One region of the Vibrio sp. RC586 genome, then DNA from elsewhere that is predicted to be linked to it. Evidence: riboswitches for the same ligand, from Rfam matches in the RefSeq annotation. Region 1 holds a riboswitch; the other holds the start of a gene.
The links. A riboswitch is a leader RNA that binds a small molecule or an ion and turns the genes downstream of it on or off. The one in region 1 is predicted to bind cyclic di-GMP.

Region 1 (8,114 bases):
TGCCCTGCTCGGCAGCGGTGACAGCTCTGATGCATACCATATTTCTGCACCACATCCCGAAGGACACGGCGCAGAAGAAGCGATGCGTAATGCACTCAAGGATGCACATCTGACAGAGCAAGACATTGGTTACATCAATGCACACGGTACCGCAACGCCACTCAATGACAGTATGGAAAGTAAAGCCATCTATCGCGTGTTTGGCGACCAAGTGCCAGTAAGCTCAACCAAACACCTAACTGGCCACACACTCGGAGCAGCAAGCGCTGTTGAAGCTGCCATTGCTTGGCACATCTTAAAATACGATTTAAACCTGCCTCAGCAAGGCTGCCGCAACAAAGCACCAGATATTCAAGTGAGCTTAGTCGAAGCACCTTGTAAATTAGGCAACAAAGCCATTTTGAGCAACTCCTTTGCTTTTGGTGGCAACAACATCAGTCTGATATTCGGGTATGCCCATGAGTGAATTGGCGGATATTGCTAGTCTACTCCCCCATGATGCACCGATGATTTTGATCGACCGCATCATGGAGGTGTTCCCAACTCGTATTCACTGCCAAGTGGATGTTGGTGAACATAATCTGTTTTTTTCGGCTGATAGCCAGAGTATTCCCGCTTATATTGGTATTGAGTTTATGGCGCAATCTATTGCTGCATGGTCAGGCTATCATGCACGAAAAAATGGTGCGCTCCCCCCCATTGGTTTTCTACTTGGCTGCCGCCGCTACCACACGCAATGCCACGTTTTCTCGCAAGGGCAAACCTTGGACGTGTTCGCGGAAAAAATCTTAGAAGAAGGCGGTATGGCCGTGTTTAGCGGTCATATCGGGCATGCTGGTCACACCCTTGCGCAATGCCAATTCAATGTTTATCTACCCAACGAAGAAAAGTTAACCTCGATGAAAATCAGGAGCCAAGTATGACAAGGCAAGTGTTAGTGACAGGAGCAAGTAAAGGCATTGGCCGAGCGATAGCCATTCAGTTAGCCAAAGATGGTTTTTCTATTATTGTTCATTACATGGGTGATAAAGCGGGGGCAGAACAGACATTAGCAAACATAGAACACAACGGCGGAACAGGTCGTTTACTTCAGTTTGACATTAGCAACCGAATACAGTGTCGCCAGCAAATTGAGACAGACATCGCCAATCACGGTGCTTATTATGGCGTAGTGAACAACGCTGGTATCACTCGTGATACCGCTTTTCCAGCGATGAGTGAACAAGACTGGGATGGCGTCATCCACACCAATCTAGATAGCTTCTACAACGTACTACACCCCTGTGTGATGCCAATGGTGCAAAAACGCCAAGGTGGGCGAATTGTTACGCTAGCCTCCGTTTCAGGACTAATGGGAAATCGAGGACAAACCAACTATGCTGCGGCCAAAGCGGGAGTGATAGGGGCAACCAAATCATTGGCACTTGAATTGGCCAAACGCAAAATCACCGTTAACTGTGTAGCTCCCGGCTTGATAGATACCGGCATAGTCGATGAACAGGTTAAAGAGCACGCGCTGCCGAAAATTCCGCTGCTTCGAATGGGGCAACCGGAAGAAGTTGCAGGGCTTGTAAGCTATTTAATGTCCGATATTGCAGGCTATATAACGCGGCAAGTCATATCCGTCAACGGTGGATTGATATAAATAGAAAGGGAGAACCTCAGCGGCTTCTCCCTCAATCTCATGTCAGCAATTTTGAGCTTTCTAATCAGGCATTCAAGAATACCTGATTGTGATTTCGTCTCTTGAAGCTAACCCCAGAAATAGGCTTTTGGGTCTTTTTCCACTTCACGCATCATGGCGGTTAAATCCTCACTGCGTGCTAAAAAAGGATAAGGGATCCAAGGTTCGCTATTCGCTAGCTTTTCATCATAAACATAGAGCGCCCACTGTTTTGATGCCTCTTCCCAAATGATCTTTGCCACCAGACTTTCATAATCACAATGGGACGAATCAAGCTTGTAATGACACAAAGAAAACAGAACGCCATTTTCAATTGGTTCAAAGCTAGATTTGCCTAACTCAGCAGGCACGCTCTGATTGCGGCTCATGCAGAGTAACTCGGCACGGCGTTCAAGCTGTCGCTGTAGAAGGTTGACAATCATTTTTAACCTCGCGGGTAATTAGATTTACTCAGTATGGCTATCTGTAGAAATCGATTCCATGATCTTAGTGTCATTTGAGTATAAGCAATAGCCACATTCCTTGCAGACTTCACAAATCAAAAACTAAACCGAGGAACTCATTCACATTTTTGTCATACGTTTCAGGCATACTGCACAGGATTTTTTTACATTATGGGAGCGACTTTATGTATAGGAAGGCACTTGCCGCCGTTTGCGCACTTTTCTTCTCCATCTCTGCGATGACTTCTTCTGCGCAAGCAAGTGAAATTACCGTTTCAGGCTCAACTTCTGTTGCCAGAATCATGGATGTACTGGCTGAAGAGTATAACAAGACCCACCCCGAATCTTTCGTGGCAGTACAAGGAGTGGGGACAACAGCAGGAATTACCCTACTTAAGAAAGGAGTAGCCGATATTGCAATGAGTTCGCGCTATCTTACCGAAAGTGAAGAAGAAGATAATTTAAACAGTTTTATCCTCGCCTATGATGGAATTGCTGCTGTGGTTAACCAAGCCAATCCGGTCGGCAACTTAACGCGTGAACAACTCTACGGAATCTACAGAGGACAGGTAACGAACTGGAAACAAGTAGGCGGTAATGACCAAAAAATTGCTGTCGTAACTCGTGAAGCTTCTTCCGGCACTCGCTATAGCTTCGAAAGCCTACTGGGGCTGACTAAAGTGATCAAAGATCGTCAAGTTTCTGATATCAGCCCTTCCGTGTTAGTGGTTAACAGTAACAGCATGATGAAAACTCTGGTTAACCACAACACCCAAGCAATTGGCTTTATTTCGATTGGTTCAGTCGATAAATCGGTCAAACCACTGCAATTTGAGAAAACCGATCCGACAGCCGACAACATAGCAAAACACAGTTACCAGCTTTCTCGCCCGTTTTTGATTCTGCACTACTCAGACAAAGCGGATACTGACACCCAACGATTTATTCAGTTTGTGAAATCAGATCGCGCCAAGAAGCTGATCGTTGAATATGGGTATATTATGCCCAATGATATCGATTAATTGGGTTCTGCCATAAACAAGCAAGGAGAGTATTAAATTAACTCTCCTTGTCTTTAATCTTCGTTTTTATTCTTCGCTTTCAAATATAAGCACATTAGAAATGCAGTTGAATCACCGAAACCACAACACAACCAGGGCGACGAACGCCTTCGATCTCAACCTTGATTTCACGCTCGATCTCAAGACCTTTCTTGATTGGTGTCACCTTCGATAACGTGCTCACAGCACGTACTCGGTTGCCCGATTTCACTGGATAAGGGAAGCGTACAGAGTTGAGGCCGATATTCACTACCATTTTTGCGGTAGGAAACAGCGATTTCTCTTCATCAACACTGTCCGTCAAACGAGGCAACAGGGCCAAAGTTAAAAAGCCGTGGGCGATCGTTGTTTTGAACGGCGACTCTGATTCCGCACGCTCTGGATTGGTATGGATCCACTGCATGTCTTCAGTCACCATACCAAATTGATTGATACGCTCTTGATCGACCAGCAACCAGTCTCCAGTGTGGATCACTTCCCCCACTTGGGTTTGCAGTCGATCATACAAAGCCTGAGCTTCCGGTTTGAGCACAATCGGTTCCGGAATCGGCGTTTCTTCATTGGCAGGCAGGTGCAGATCTTTCACCCACGCAAACAGTGGGCGACGATTGGTTTTGTGCAAAATGTCATCCCAGTACTCGCGCACAGACGGAGACACCCACTGTTTAAATTCAGTGTGCTTAACCAAGTTTTCAGCTCGATGCTTTAGTAGATCAGCGACTCTCATCAAAACCTCATTCTTAACCAAGAAGAAATAGAAACGCCCTAATTTTGAAGTACTTCACAGTAAGCTGCAATGACTTTCGGGCGTACATGCGTAACCTGTAAGTCATAAACACCTATAAAAACAATGCATTATCAATAAAACATTATTTTATTAGCCTTTCACTCATTAGAGCAAACACACCATTTCTTTATACTATTTTGTCGAAGCGTTAGCTTTACGCTCACCTTGTCATGGGGCAAACCGCCCAAGCTCGGGCTTGAAATCCAACTTCTGACTGAAAATACCAAGCAAATATTGCGCCGAATTGTGATTTATTGGCTTGGCTCGGCCTGTGTTACAAAGTTTCAAGCTGGTTAATGTATGCTTCGGCGGTTACTAAAATCACCTGTTGATCGCTACTTTTCATCTTATCCCATGTTTTATATAGCATCCCAGTTGGAGGATTGTTAGCGAGTCAGTCACGATGTTTGAGCATAAAGCGCCAATAGAGTGAACTCAGTGGGCAGACATTCTCACCTGATTTCTGTTCAACCTGATAGAAACACGAAGTGCAGTAAGCACTCATTTTTTGATGTAAGAGCCGCTCGCGGCATAAGGTTTCGTGGCAATTAAACCGCCATCCGCAAATAACGCCATACCACGAGTATACGGAAGATCCACCCATTCAATCGCATCAATATAAATCCCTAAGTACCATGCATCGACTTGATCCGGATTGCACTCAGTCAGAAGCCCCAAATTTACCGCGCAAAATCTTCTATTTGAGCTAAGTAGATCCACCTTGAGCAACACGATAAGTTTCAATAGCCGTTTCAGAGTGAGCATGATTGAGTTGATCCCCAATATCAATCGAGCAACCGGATGGTGTATGGTGCTTCTTGTAAAGTTAAGAGCGAACTTTGTAGGATGTGCTTCAAGCTATTAGCCTGAATTTACGTCTGGCACCCAATTTGGATCAGTGAGCCATTGACAATATGCAATAACAAATACAAGCATGGCATATGGATTTCAAATGAAATAAATGTGAGTTATTTCATTTAGATATTAGTTATTTTACTCTAAAAATTAAGCGTGAGAGCTTCATTCCACAAACCTAGTAATGACTTCGCTTTCTCCTCTGACCTTAAGTAAATTTGCTTTCGGTCACACTTCGGCAAACCATTTGAAAAAATGGGACGCAAAGCTTCCGGTCTGTCGGTCAAGAAAGCTCATAAAGCCCTCTTAAACCTATGATAGCGGGGTTGCCAATTCGGCTTACGCCGCTTTGTCTTATGCGTTGCTGAATGTGCCAAAGTTCAGATTAGCTCTGAACTACGTCTGACGATCTGTCAGTCAAACTATGTCAGCTAACAAAAAAGAGTCTGTGATGAAAAAACAACCTAAAATGACCGCTATCGCGCTGATCCTTTCCGGTATCAGTGGATTAGCCTATGGACACGGCTATGTCTCTTCAGTGGAAAACGGCATTGCCGAGGGACGAGCTACTTTATGTAAATTTGCCGCCAATGGAACTGGAGAAAAAAATACCAACTGTGGTGGTATTCAGTACGAACCACAAAGTGTGGAAGGCCCTGATGGCTTCCCAGTCGCTGGCCCTCGTGATGGCAAAATTGCCAGTGCCGAATCGGCATTGGCCGCAGCACTAGATGAACAAACCGCCGACCGTTGGGTAAAACGCCCAATCCAAGCAGGTCCACAAACTTTTGAGTGGACATTTACCGCTAACCACGTCACTAAAGACTGGAAATACTACATCACCAAGCCAAACTGGAACCCAAACCAAGCTTTGTCACGCGATTCTTTTGATCTGAATCCATTCTGCGTGGTGGAAGGCAATATGGTGCAACCACCGAAACGTGTTAGCCACGAATGTATTGTGCCAGAACGTGAAGGTTACCAAGTCATCCTCGCGGTATGGGATGTGGGCGATACTGCGGCCTCTTTCTATAACGTGATTGATGTAAAATTTGATGGTAACGGCCCTGTGTTACCAGATTGGAACCAAGCCGGACAAATCATTCCAAGCATGGATCTCAGCATTGGCGATACCGTGTACACACGAGTATTTGATGCAACCGGAGAAAACCCAGCTTACCGTACCGAGCTGAAAATCGACTCTGAGATGCTAACCCAAGCTAATCAATGGTCTTACGCTCTGGCGACTAAAATTAACCAAACGCAAAAACAGCAACGAGCTGGTCAGCTTAATGGCGATCAATTTGTTCCAGTTTACGGCACTAACCCGATTTACCTGAAAGAAGGCAGCGGTTTGAAACGTGTTGAAATTGGCTACCAAATTGAAGCGCCACAGCCTGAGTATTCACTGACGGTTTCAGGTCTAGCGAAAGAATATGAAATTGGCGAGCAGCCTGTTCAACTTGACCTGACACTAGAAGCACAAGGTGAAATGACCGCAGAACTGACGGTTTATAACCACCACCAAAAACCACTAGCGAGCTGGACTCAAGCGATGACGGATGGCGAGCTGAAATCAGTAACCTTAGAACTGAGTGAAGCCAAAGCGGGGCACCACATGCTGGTTTCTCGTATCAAAGATCGCGATGGCAATCTGCAAGATCAGCAAACTCTTGATTTTATGTTGGTTGAGCCACAAACCCCACCAACACCAGGTGACTATGACTTTGCCTTCCCTAACGGTTTGAAAGAGTATGTTGCTGGCACCAAAGTGCTAGGTTCGGATGGCGCAATCTACCAATGTAAGCCATGGCCATACTCTGGCTACTGTCAACAATGGACAACCAATACCACTCAGTACCAACCGGGTACAGGCAGCCATTGGGAAATGGCGTGGGATAAACTCTAATTTCCCCTCCCTAAAACACAAAATCCCTCAGCCAACACTGAGGGATTTTTTATTTGAGCTAGAGAAAAATCTCATCGCCACCCGCACAGAAAGTCACTGGATTAAATCTGTTTTACTCTTCATCCATTTCGCAATCAGTACAGCTTTGCAGAGCGATTTCGTGTTCAAAAACAATCGCGCCATTGCCTTCTGCCACAAGTTCAGCGATTTCATCCACGACTTCTTGCTCATCTTCCGCTTCTACTTGATTTGCCAGTTCTTCTTCTGAGTAACCGTAGAAATTCAGCAATAAGTAATCGCGCGCTTCTTCTTTAGTACAAGTTATGTTCACGGAAAGATCTGGCTCAACGTTGTCTTGTGCAATCAGCTCTGCCACTTGTGCTAATACATCCTCTTTCATTGCTGCCGTTAACCAGCCCAGATCCGTGCTTACTGTGGTTTTTTTACAGTCAAAACAAGGAAGTTGATGAAAGTAATATTGAAAATCAGTCATAGGTCATCTCTTCTTTGAGTGTTGAATAGCAGGATTATGCGCGATTTCTCGCAAAATACTATCTCAATATACCCAAAACATCACTTGACCTTACCCTAGGGTAAAGCTTTAAATTACGGCTAAGTTTTTCATTCAAGGCACAAAATGCGCTTATCTCCTCTTCGCATATTCTGGATCTCCATCATCAGCATGTTTACCATGCTGAGCTCCAGTATTGCTTCAAGCGCGCCTTTAATGACTTGGCAAATGATCAGTGCCTCCGTTCACCAATCTGAAGCTGAAGCACCTTCCGGTTGCGTGATGATGGATAGCAGCCAAATGTCTCACTCCATGCCGATGAGCCACTCCTCAATGGAGGAAAGTTCAAACCATTGCATGAGTGATGCTCCCTCGATCCATAACTGTTGTACCGCTGCATGCGTGAGTGTGTTCGCGTTTTTACCGCAAACCGCCTATAGCCTACCTGCACAATACCAACTGGCTTTGATTCCCTATGAATCCGCCAAATCCGTGGTGCAAAGGCAGCAATCCCTCTATCGACCTCCAATAGCTTAATTCAATCACAAATTCGTCGTGTCACTGTGCTCCTGTGAGCCGTGACGTGTGTTTTCACGTCTTTTTTGACGTGCAGATTGGATTAGAAAAAATGAAACCGAGCCTATTGGCGCTGTGTATCAGCGTTTCCGCTCTGGTCGTAACACCTGTGATGGCGCAGTCTTCTGCGACTTCTTCAGGGCAGTTACTGTCCCAAAGCGATCCTTTGACTCTGCTTATTGAACAAGCGCTCGCCAACGATGCAAGCCGTAAGCAGTTTTATGCCCAATCCCAAGCCATGCGAGAAACCGGCGTTGCCGCGACTACCCTCATGGACCCCAAACTCAA
Region 2 (8,114 bases), on a different contig from region 1:
TTAAATAACTGGATTTATCGCAGGGTTATTCTATTCATATTTATTAATATTTCGAGAAAAATCGTGAGAAACATCACTTTTTCTTGATGCAACTCAAGCCCCACTCAGCACATTCACAACTCATTTGCATCTTTTCACAAATAGACATGTTCAGCATGATAGCTGTTCATTTTTATGGTTTAGACTAAGAGCCAACCGATTGGGAGTGCAAAAATGATACAAGAACTGAAAATCCTCAATGAAAAACGCGCAGAAGTCTATTGGTGGTTGTCGAGCCTATTTATTAAAGAGCTGACTGAACAAGATCTCGCACACTACCATTCAGCGGAAATCCGCACATTTTTGACTGGACTCGCGGCAGAAGAAAGCCTAACCACAGATGTGAAAAGTTTGATAGAAGCGCTGAATCGTTTGCAAGATAGAACCGATGCTCAGCTTGAACTTGCTGCGGATTTCTGTGATTTATTTTTGAAGTCCGATCGTGATTCAGCTCTACCTTACGCATCTGTCTACACGGATAAAGGGCTACTAAACGGTAAACCCGCACAAAAAATGCGCGAGCTTCTCGCCACGCAAGGCGTTAAGGTGGCTCAAAACCTCAATGAACCCGCCGACCATCTCGCAATTCAGCTCGATTTTTTGGCTCACCTTGCCATTAGTGCTAATCAAAATGAACAGGCTGCGGACTTGGATAACGCATCGAAAGCACAAGCTGAATTTATCGAACAACACTTACTCAACTGGTTACCCACCTTTGTTGAGCGTTGCACTCAATTTGATGACTTTGGACTTTACGCAGCCGTTGCTCGTTTAACATTGGCATTCGTGAGACAAGACAAAGATTACCTTCAAGAGCTGAATACGAATATCGAATAAGTGTCTTGTCACTCTCTTACTTAAGGTTGCCGTTCAACACCAAACTGACTCTTTGGCACAGTAAATAGAGTTTGCCTAGACGAATTGATCGCGAAATAACTTAAAGTTTGATGAATGAATTTCGTTGCGGTGAACAGATTTGCAGTCTAAAATCCACCCGCAAACGATAAAAAACGAATAAAAATATAAACCGCTAATTTTTGGCGGTTTTTGTATTTTTATTACTTTAGGCATTGTGATTGAAGCGCTTTACGTACGGCCTAGTACCGCTCATTGCTGCACAGAGTGTGAAGATTCGCTCAGTCTCGCCTTACTTCTGCTGATTTAATTAACCAATAATATTCGCTGGCATCAGCAGTCATCGACAGGAACACTCTATGGCTACGATTAAAGATGTGGCACGCCTTGCTGGCGTGTCAACGACTACCGTCTCTCACGTCATTAACAAAACTCGTTTTGTGGCTGAAACCACACAGGAGAAAGTGCAAGAAGCGGTTAAACAGCTCAACTATGCTCCTAGCGCTGTTGCACGGAGCTTGAAATGTAACACCACTCGCACCATCGGCATGTTAGTGACGCAATCCACTAACTTGTTCTTCTCTGAAGTGATTGATGGCGTAGAAAGCTACTGTTATCGCCAAGGTTACACTCTGATCTTGTGTAACACAGGCGGCATCTATGAAAAGCAACGTGATTACATTCGCATGTTGGCTGAAAAACGGGTTGATGGCATTTTGGTCATGTGTTCAGACTTGACCCAAGAGCTACAAGAGATGCTGGATGCACACAAAGACATTCCAAAAGTAATCATGGATTGGGGTCCAGAAACCTCACACGCTGATAAAATCATCGACAATTCAGAAGAAGGTGGTTACTTGGCTACCAAATACCTGACTGACCGTGGTCATACTGATATTGCATGCTTAAGCGGTCACTTTGTTAAAGCAGCATGCCAAGAGCGTATTCAAGGCTTCCGCCGTGCTATGGCTGAGGCAAAATTGCCGGTTAATGAAGATTGGATTTTAGAAGGCAACTTTGAGTGTGATACGGCGGTGCTAGCTGCCGATAAAATCCTTGCTATGGATAAGCGTCCAACTGCGGTGTTTTGTTTCAACGATACTATGGCACTTGGTTTGATGAGCCGTCTGCAACAAAAAGGCATCCGTGTACCTGAAGACATTTCCGTGATTGGCTACGACAACATTGAATTAGCGGAATATTTCTCACCACCGCTGACTACCGTACACCAACCGAAACGTCGTGTCGGGAAAAACGCCTTTGAAATTTTGTTAGAGCGCATCAAGGATAAAGAACACGAACGTCGAATTTTCGAAATGCATCCTGAAATTGTCGAGCGCGACACAGTGAAAGACTTGACAAAAAACTAACTTTCTTGACAATTCATGACGCCTATATTTGAAAGCTTGTCACATAAATTTGACAAAACCTATGTAGCATAGGTATTAATAACTTAGCTTATTCTCACATTTGAAATACCAAGTTGTGAGAATAAGCCAAGATTGGTTAATTTTTATCAGGAAAAATGTCACGCACAGGGCAAACCATTTGAAAAAGTGGGACGCAAAGCCTCCGGCCTAAACCAAAAGTTTATGGTAGGTAGCGGGGTTACCGATGGCAAAAAATGCATACACTATGTTGACTCATCATTGACATGGCCGATGCATGCATTTGCTAATTTTCTCGGACCTGATTTGGTGGCGTATGTAACAATACTCCGAGACTAACAGCATGAATAAACCAGTATTAAAAGATTCAATGCGGCTCTTTGAGCAGCTAGGACGTGTGAAATCTCGTTCAATGTTTGGTGGCTTTGGTATTTTCGTCGACGAAACTATGTTTGCGCTTGTGGTTAATGAAACGCTGCACATCCGTGCGGACGATGCCACAATCGAAAAATTCAAACTACAAGGTTATGAACCTTACGTTTATAAGAAACGTGGCTTTCCTGTCGTAACTAAGTACTACGCTTTACCTGAAGATTGTTGGAGCAATCCAACCTCCATCTTAACTGAAGCTCGCGCTGCACTTGAAGTCGCTAAGGCAGAGCGTGAAACGCAAGCTCAAGCAAAACCTGAGCGCTTAAAAGATCTGCCTAACTTACGCTTGGCAACCGAAAGGATGCTCAAAAAAGCAGGGATTGAGAATGTTGAATCACTACACTCTCATGGTGCTGTTGAAGCGTATAAAGCGATTCAGCGTACTCACTCAGCAGAAGTTAGCTTAGAGTTGCTATGGGCTCTAGAAGGTGCGATTGAAGGTAAGCATTGGTCAGTGATCCCACAAAATCGTCGTGATGAACTCTTGAGGCACCTCTAACCTACTGTTTTAGGTTCATAATCACGTCAAGATTTAGGTGTGAACACACCAAGACATACGTACATATAACGTGTCCATCTGGGCACGTTATTTTTTGAAAGAAATCCTGCTCTTCCCCTTTCTTTATTCTTAGAGTCTCAGCAATCACGCCTAATTTGGCGAGTTTGAACTCAGTGAGTATGTGTGTATTCATTCCTGAGGCTGTTAGGTATTGGCTACGCTGACTTGCTGCCAACCTGCAACTCCAAATAGTTTGGGTATACTTGACTTAAGTGTTTTGTCACTTGCCAAAACATCGAAATGATTACTAGGTATCTTTACATGAATAAAAAACTCATCATTGCCTTAATTTTGATCGCGATTACCGCCATCTTGGTGACGCAATTTAGCCAATATCTCACGTTGGATATGGCGAAAGCCAAACAAGCAGAATTAGCAAGCTATATTGATGCCCATCTATTGCAAGCCGCTTTCATTTACTTTGTGGTATATGTTTTATTGACTGCGTTTTCCATCCCTGGAGCAACCGTTGTTACTCTACTGGGTGCTGCGCTGTTTGGTTTTTGGCTCAGTCTACTACTTGCTTCCTTCGCTAGTACCATTGGCGCAACCCTCGCATTCCTCAGTAGTCGCTTTCTTTTGCGTGACTGGGTTCAAGCGAAGTTTGCCGATAAACTGTTAACCATCAACCAAGGTGTTGAGCGAGATGGTGCGTTTTACTTACTCTCACTACGCCTCATCCCGATTTTCCCTTTCTTTTTGATTAACTTGGTTATGGGACTGACCCCAATCTCTGTTTGGCGCTACTACTGGGTAAGCCAACTAGGTATGCTACCCGGCACAGCGGTTTATCTGAATGCGGGTACACAATTGGCGGAAATTTCAAGTTTAGGTGAAATCGTGTCCTTCCCTGTCCTTGCTTCATTTGTGCTACTAGGGGTATTCCCAATTATCGTTAAGTGGTTGATGAATAAGTTCCAGCAACGCACCATCCAATCTTCAATTAAGTAAGCATCTAATTGTTAGCATGAAGATTTACACTGCCTCTAACCCATTGGAAGCCCATATGCTGATGCAACTACTGCGTCAGCAGGGCATTCGGTGTGAGATGCGGGGAGAAATGTTGTTTGCGCTGCGCGGTGAGATTCCAATAGATCAAAATAGCGCACCATCGTTATGGCTCGTGAATCCTTCACAGCAAAAGGCAGCTGAACAAATTATCGCTGATTTTTTTAATCCGCCCGCAATAACTCGCTGGCAATGCCCTGAATGTGGTGAAAGCCACGAAGGGCAATTTGCGGTTTGTTGGCAGTGTGGTTATACCCAGCTTGATGATTAAAGGATTAGCTGATCTGACGTTGGATAAACTCGATGGAGCGTTGATTAAATAGATCCGGCTGTTCAACATTACAGACATGACCACAGCCGGGAATTTCATACAGCTCACTCTGCGCATGCAGCGCCACCATCTCTTTTACTGGGTGAATAAACATGTAATCCTTTTCTCCCATTAAATACAGTGTTGGAATTGGTAGCTCGCGATCACGAAAATAACGCATAAGTGGGTTAACTTCCGCCGTTAAAGTAAACCAACGCTTAAATTCTTTTTGACACAGCTTCTGAGCTTCACGAATAAAGAGGTGGCGAGACTCTTTCTGGTTACGCTGTGGCATAACGATATAAGCAAACAATCGATAGAGCCACATGTAAGGGATCAGGTGCTTGCTCAAATGCCCTAGCTTAACCAACACTTGCGAGCGTGTATTAAGCCGAGTTACGGCGCCACCAAGCACCATAGAGCTAACACGATGTGTCGCCAGTTCAGCCAGATTGCGCACTATGATGGTACCCAGCGACATTCCGACAAAGTGCGCGGACTGGATTTTCAGGTGATCCAATACTCTAAGTACATCAAGAGTCACCGTTTTAAAGGTATAGCGATTGGCAATCCAATCTCTAAGTAATCGGTTTGATTTACCATGCCCACGTAAATCGATGAGTAACAAGTTAAAATGCTGGCGATAGGCTTTGATCTGCTTAAACCAAATTGACGAACTGCCCCCAGCGCCATGCACAAAAACCACCCACTCGTTACTGGTCGGGTGCAGATAGGTTTTATGAAATAGGACATTTTCAGCGATATCAGTCATCGGAACCTCTTTATTGCGCAGGCCAAGACTACCATAAACTGTATGGAGAGAATGCTTTCTGTTGTAAGAAACTGTTCAAACAACCAGAAAAACAAAGGCACCAACGGGTGCCTTTCACAAACCATCATCATTAGCCAAATCGCGCTAGCCGGTACATCTTCATGTACTCTTGCGCAGACTCTTCCCAGCTAAAGTTTTGCAACATGGCTCGTTGCTGTACTTTCTGCATCTCCTCAGGCTCTTGGAGATAGAACAGCAATGCACGCTGCATGGTGATCAGTAATGCTTCCGGTGTTGGTTCAAGATAACCAAATCCCGTTGCTCGCTCAGGGAACTTATCGTAGTCATTCACCGTATCTTTCAAACCACCGACTTCCCGAACAATAGGCAAAGTACCATAAGCCATGCTGTAAATCTGATTCAGACCACAGGCTTCAAACTCTGATGGCATCAAGAAGAAATCCGCCCCAGCTTCAACCCAGTGTGCTAAACGTTCACTGTATGTCTCTACAAAAGCAAACTTATTGTGCTGAGCATGAGCGATTTTATTAAGCCGCGCCGCAACCTCTGGTTCCCCCGTACCCACAATCACTAGTTGAACTTTATTACGCAAAAACTGCTCTAAAATGGGCAACAAGTAGTGGAAGCCTTTTTGATGAGTGAGGCGGCACACCATACCGAACATTGGCACATCGGCCACAGGCAGATGCAGTTCCTCTTGCAAAGCGGTTTTACACAGCGTTTTCCCTTTACGCATTGAGCTAGGCTCAGCACTGTAAGTGGTTGGTAAATAATGATCCGTTTCCGGGCTCCATTCGCTGTAATCACAGCCATTGACGATGCCGTGTAAATCCCGAGCGCGACGAACAAAGTCATCCACTAAACCATGCGCGCCAAGCGGGGTGAGTAGCTCAGAGGCATAGTTCGGGCTGACGGCGTTAATTTTATCGGCAAAAGCAATCCCAGCACGCAGCATACTGACATGGTCATAACCATATTGCAGGAACTCCATTCCAGACAAATTAAGCTCTGGGATCACTTCAAGTTGGTGATAAGAGAAAATGCCTTTGAATATGGCGTTATGTACCGTGAGTACACTTTTTACTTGCTCGAAGAAACTGTCATAGCGGTAACGAGTTTTGAGTAAGAATGGGACTAACCCCGTGTGCCAATCATTGGCGTGAATAATATCCGGCTGAATCCCCAATTTAGGGAGTACGTCCAAACACGCTGCGGAGAAAAAACCAAACCGTTCACCATTATCGGCATACGCCTGATTATTCTCTGCATACAGCGCCGGGCGATCAAAATAGGCTGGACAGTCAATCAAATAGACTGGAACTCCATCGAGATCTTGCTTAAGCACTCGATAACGAGTGTGTGGCCAATGAGTCAGTTCTGTTTCCAGAACCAACTCGGCCTCTTCCCTACCCGGAACTGAACGATAAGCAGGTAGCACAATAGCTACCCGCTGATGCAACGCTTTCAACGCCTGTGGTAGCGCTTTTGCCACATCGGCTAAGCCCCCACTTTTTACCAGCCCCTGCACTTCTGAAACGGTAAACCAAACGTTGAGTTGTTCCATTCTAGAATCCTACCTTTGTACCTTTTGCAATCACCACAATCCCTTCATCGGACACATGGAAACGTTTTCTGTCCATTTCCAGATCTTCACCGATGATAGTACCAGCAGCAATTTCTACATCTTTATCGATAATTGTGCGTTTAATTGTGCAACCTGCACCAATTTTTACATCGCCCAAGATAACAGATTCACTGATGAAAGAGCCAGCCGCAATATTACTGCGGAATCCCAATACCGATTTATAGATAGTGGAACCTTGAATATAGCTTCCTCCAGAAATGAGGCTATCGGTTATTTCGACTTTATTATGTCCTACATCCACAAACGTAGCTGGAGGTAAAGGCGGATAATACGTGTGCAACTGCCAACTGCGGTTATACAAGGAGAACGGAGGCTCTTGATCGAGCAGGTCCATATGAGCAGCCCAATACGACTCAATCGTGCCGACATCGCGCCAATAAGTAGACTCTTTCTCGCCCTTAATCTTGTTGGTCGTAAAGTCATAGACGTAAACGTTACCGCGCGGGAACATTTTCGGGATAATGTCTTTCCCAAAGTCATGGCTAGATTGGTTGTTCTCCGCATCTTCACGCAGTTCTTTGCTTAGCGTTTCCGCTTCAAAAATGTAGTTACCCATCGAGACCAGTGCCCACTCAGGCTCACCAGGAATCGCTTTAGGATTATTCGGTTTCTCTTCGAAACCAATCATTTTGCCGTGCTCATCGACCTCAATGACCCCAAATTGCGAAGCTTGGCTAATCGGCATACGCAATGCAGAAACCGTCAACTCAGCTTCCATACGGCGATGGAAATCCAACATTTGGCGAATATCCATTTTGTAGATATGGTCAGAACCAAATATACAGACTTGATCGGGAGCCACGATTTCCACAAAACGCAGGTTTTGATAAATCGCATCGGCCGTACCTTCATACCAACGTTTTCCATCACGCATTTGCGCAGGAATAATGTCGATAAAGCGATCCGTGATCCCAGAAAGGTTCCAGCCTTTTTTCATGTGTAGGTACAAGGATTGTGATTTAAATTGCGTCAAAACGTAGATACGCATTAAATCAGCATTCACAAAGTTGTTGAGTGCAAAGTCGATTAAACGATAACTTCCACCAAAAGGAACTGCCGGCTTGGTACGGGTTTCAGTCAACGGT

Region 2: linked by a shared signal. The riboswitch ahead of VOA_RS04500 (TfoX/Sxy family DNA transformation protein) and the one ahead of gbpA (N-acetylglucosamine-binding protein GbpA) in region 1 are both predicted to bind cyclic di-GMP.

The regions. Positions count from the first base shown of each region.
Region 1 covers NZ_ADBD01000010.1:472,356-480,469, forward strand. Annotated here, with positions in the region: gene VOA_RS05900 (beta-ketoacyl-[acyl-carrier-protein] synthase family protein) at 1-466, shown strand, start outside; gene VOA_RS05895 (hotdog family protein) at 459-923, shown strand; gene VOA_RS05890 (3-ketoacyl-ACP reductase FabG2) at 920-1,645, shown strand; gene VOA_RS05885 (DUF3024 domain-containing protein) at 1,753-2,106, opposite strand; gene VOA_RS05880 (phosphate ABC transporter substrate-binding protein) at 2,313-3,149, shown strand; gene VOA_RS05875 (MaoC family dehydratase) at 3,244-3,915, opposite strand; partial or broken gene VOA_RS19635 (cryptochrome/photolyase family protein) at 4,250-4,656, opposite strand; cyclic di-GMP riboswitch class I at 5,058-5,164, shown strand; gene gbpA (N-acetylglucosamine-binding protein GbpA) at 5,282-6,739, shown strand; gene VOA_RS05860 (hypothetical protein) at 6,852-7,232, opposite strand; gene VOA_RS05855 (hypothetical protein) at 7,422-7,787, shown strand; gene VOA_RS05850 (TolC family protein) at 7,879-8,114, shown strand, end outside.
Region 2 covers NZ_ADBD01000013.1:220,337-228,450, forward strand. Annotated here, with positions in the region: gene torD (molecular chaperone TorD) at 214-876, shown strand; gene purR (HTH-type transcriptional repressor PurR) at 1,254-2,264, shown strand; cyclic di-GMP riboswitch class I at 2,423-2,510, shown strand; gene VOA_RS04500 (TfoX/Sxy family DNA transformation protein) at 2,626-3,213, shown strand; gene VOA_RS04495 (TVP38/TMEM64 family protein) at 3,535-4,224, shown strand; gene VOA_RS04490 (putative signal transducing protein) at 4,241-4,552, shown strand; gene VOA_RS04485 (alpha/beta fold hydrolase) at 4,557-5,363, opposite strand; gene glgA (glycogen synthase GlgA) at 5,494-6,948, opposite strand; gene glgC (glucose-1-phosphate adenylyltransferase) at 6,950-8,114, opposite strand, start outside.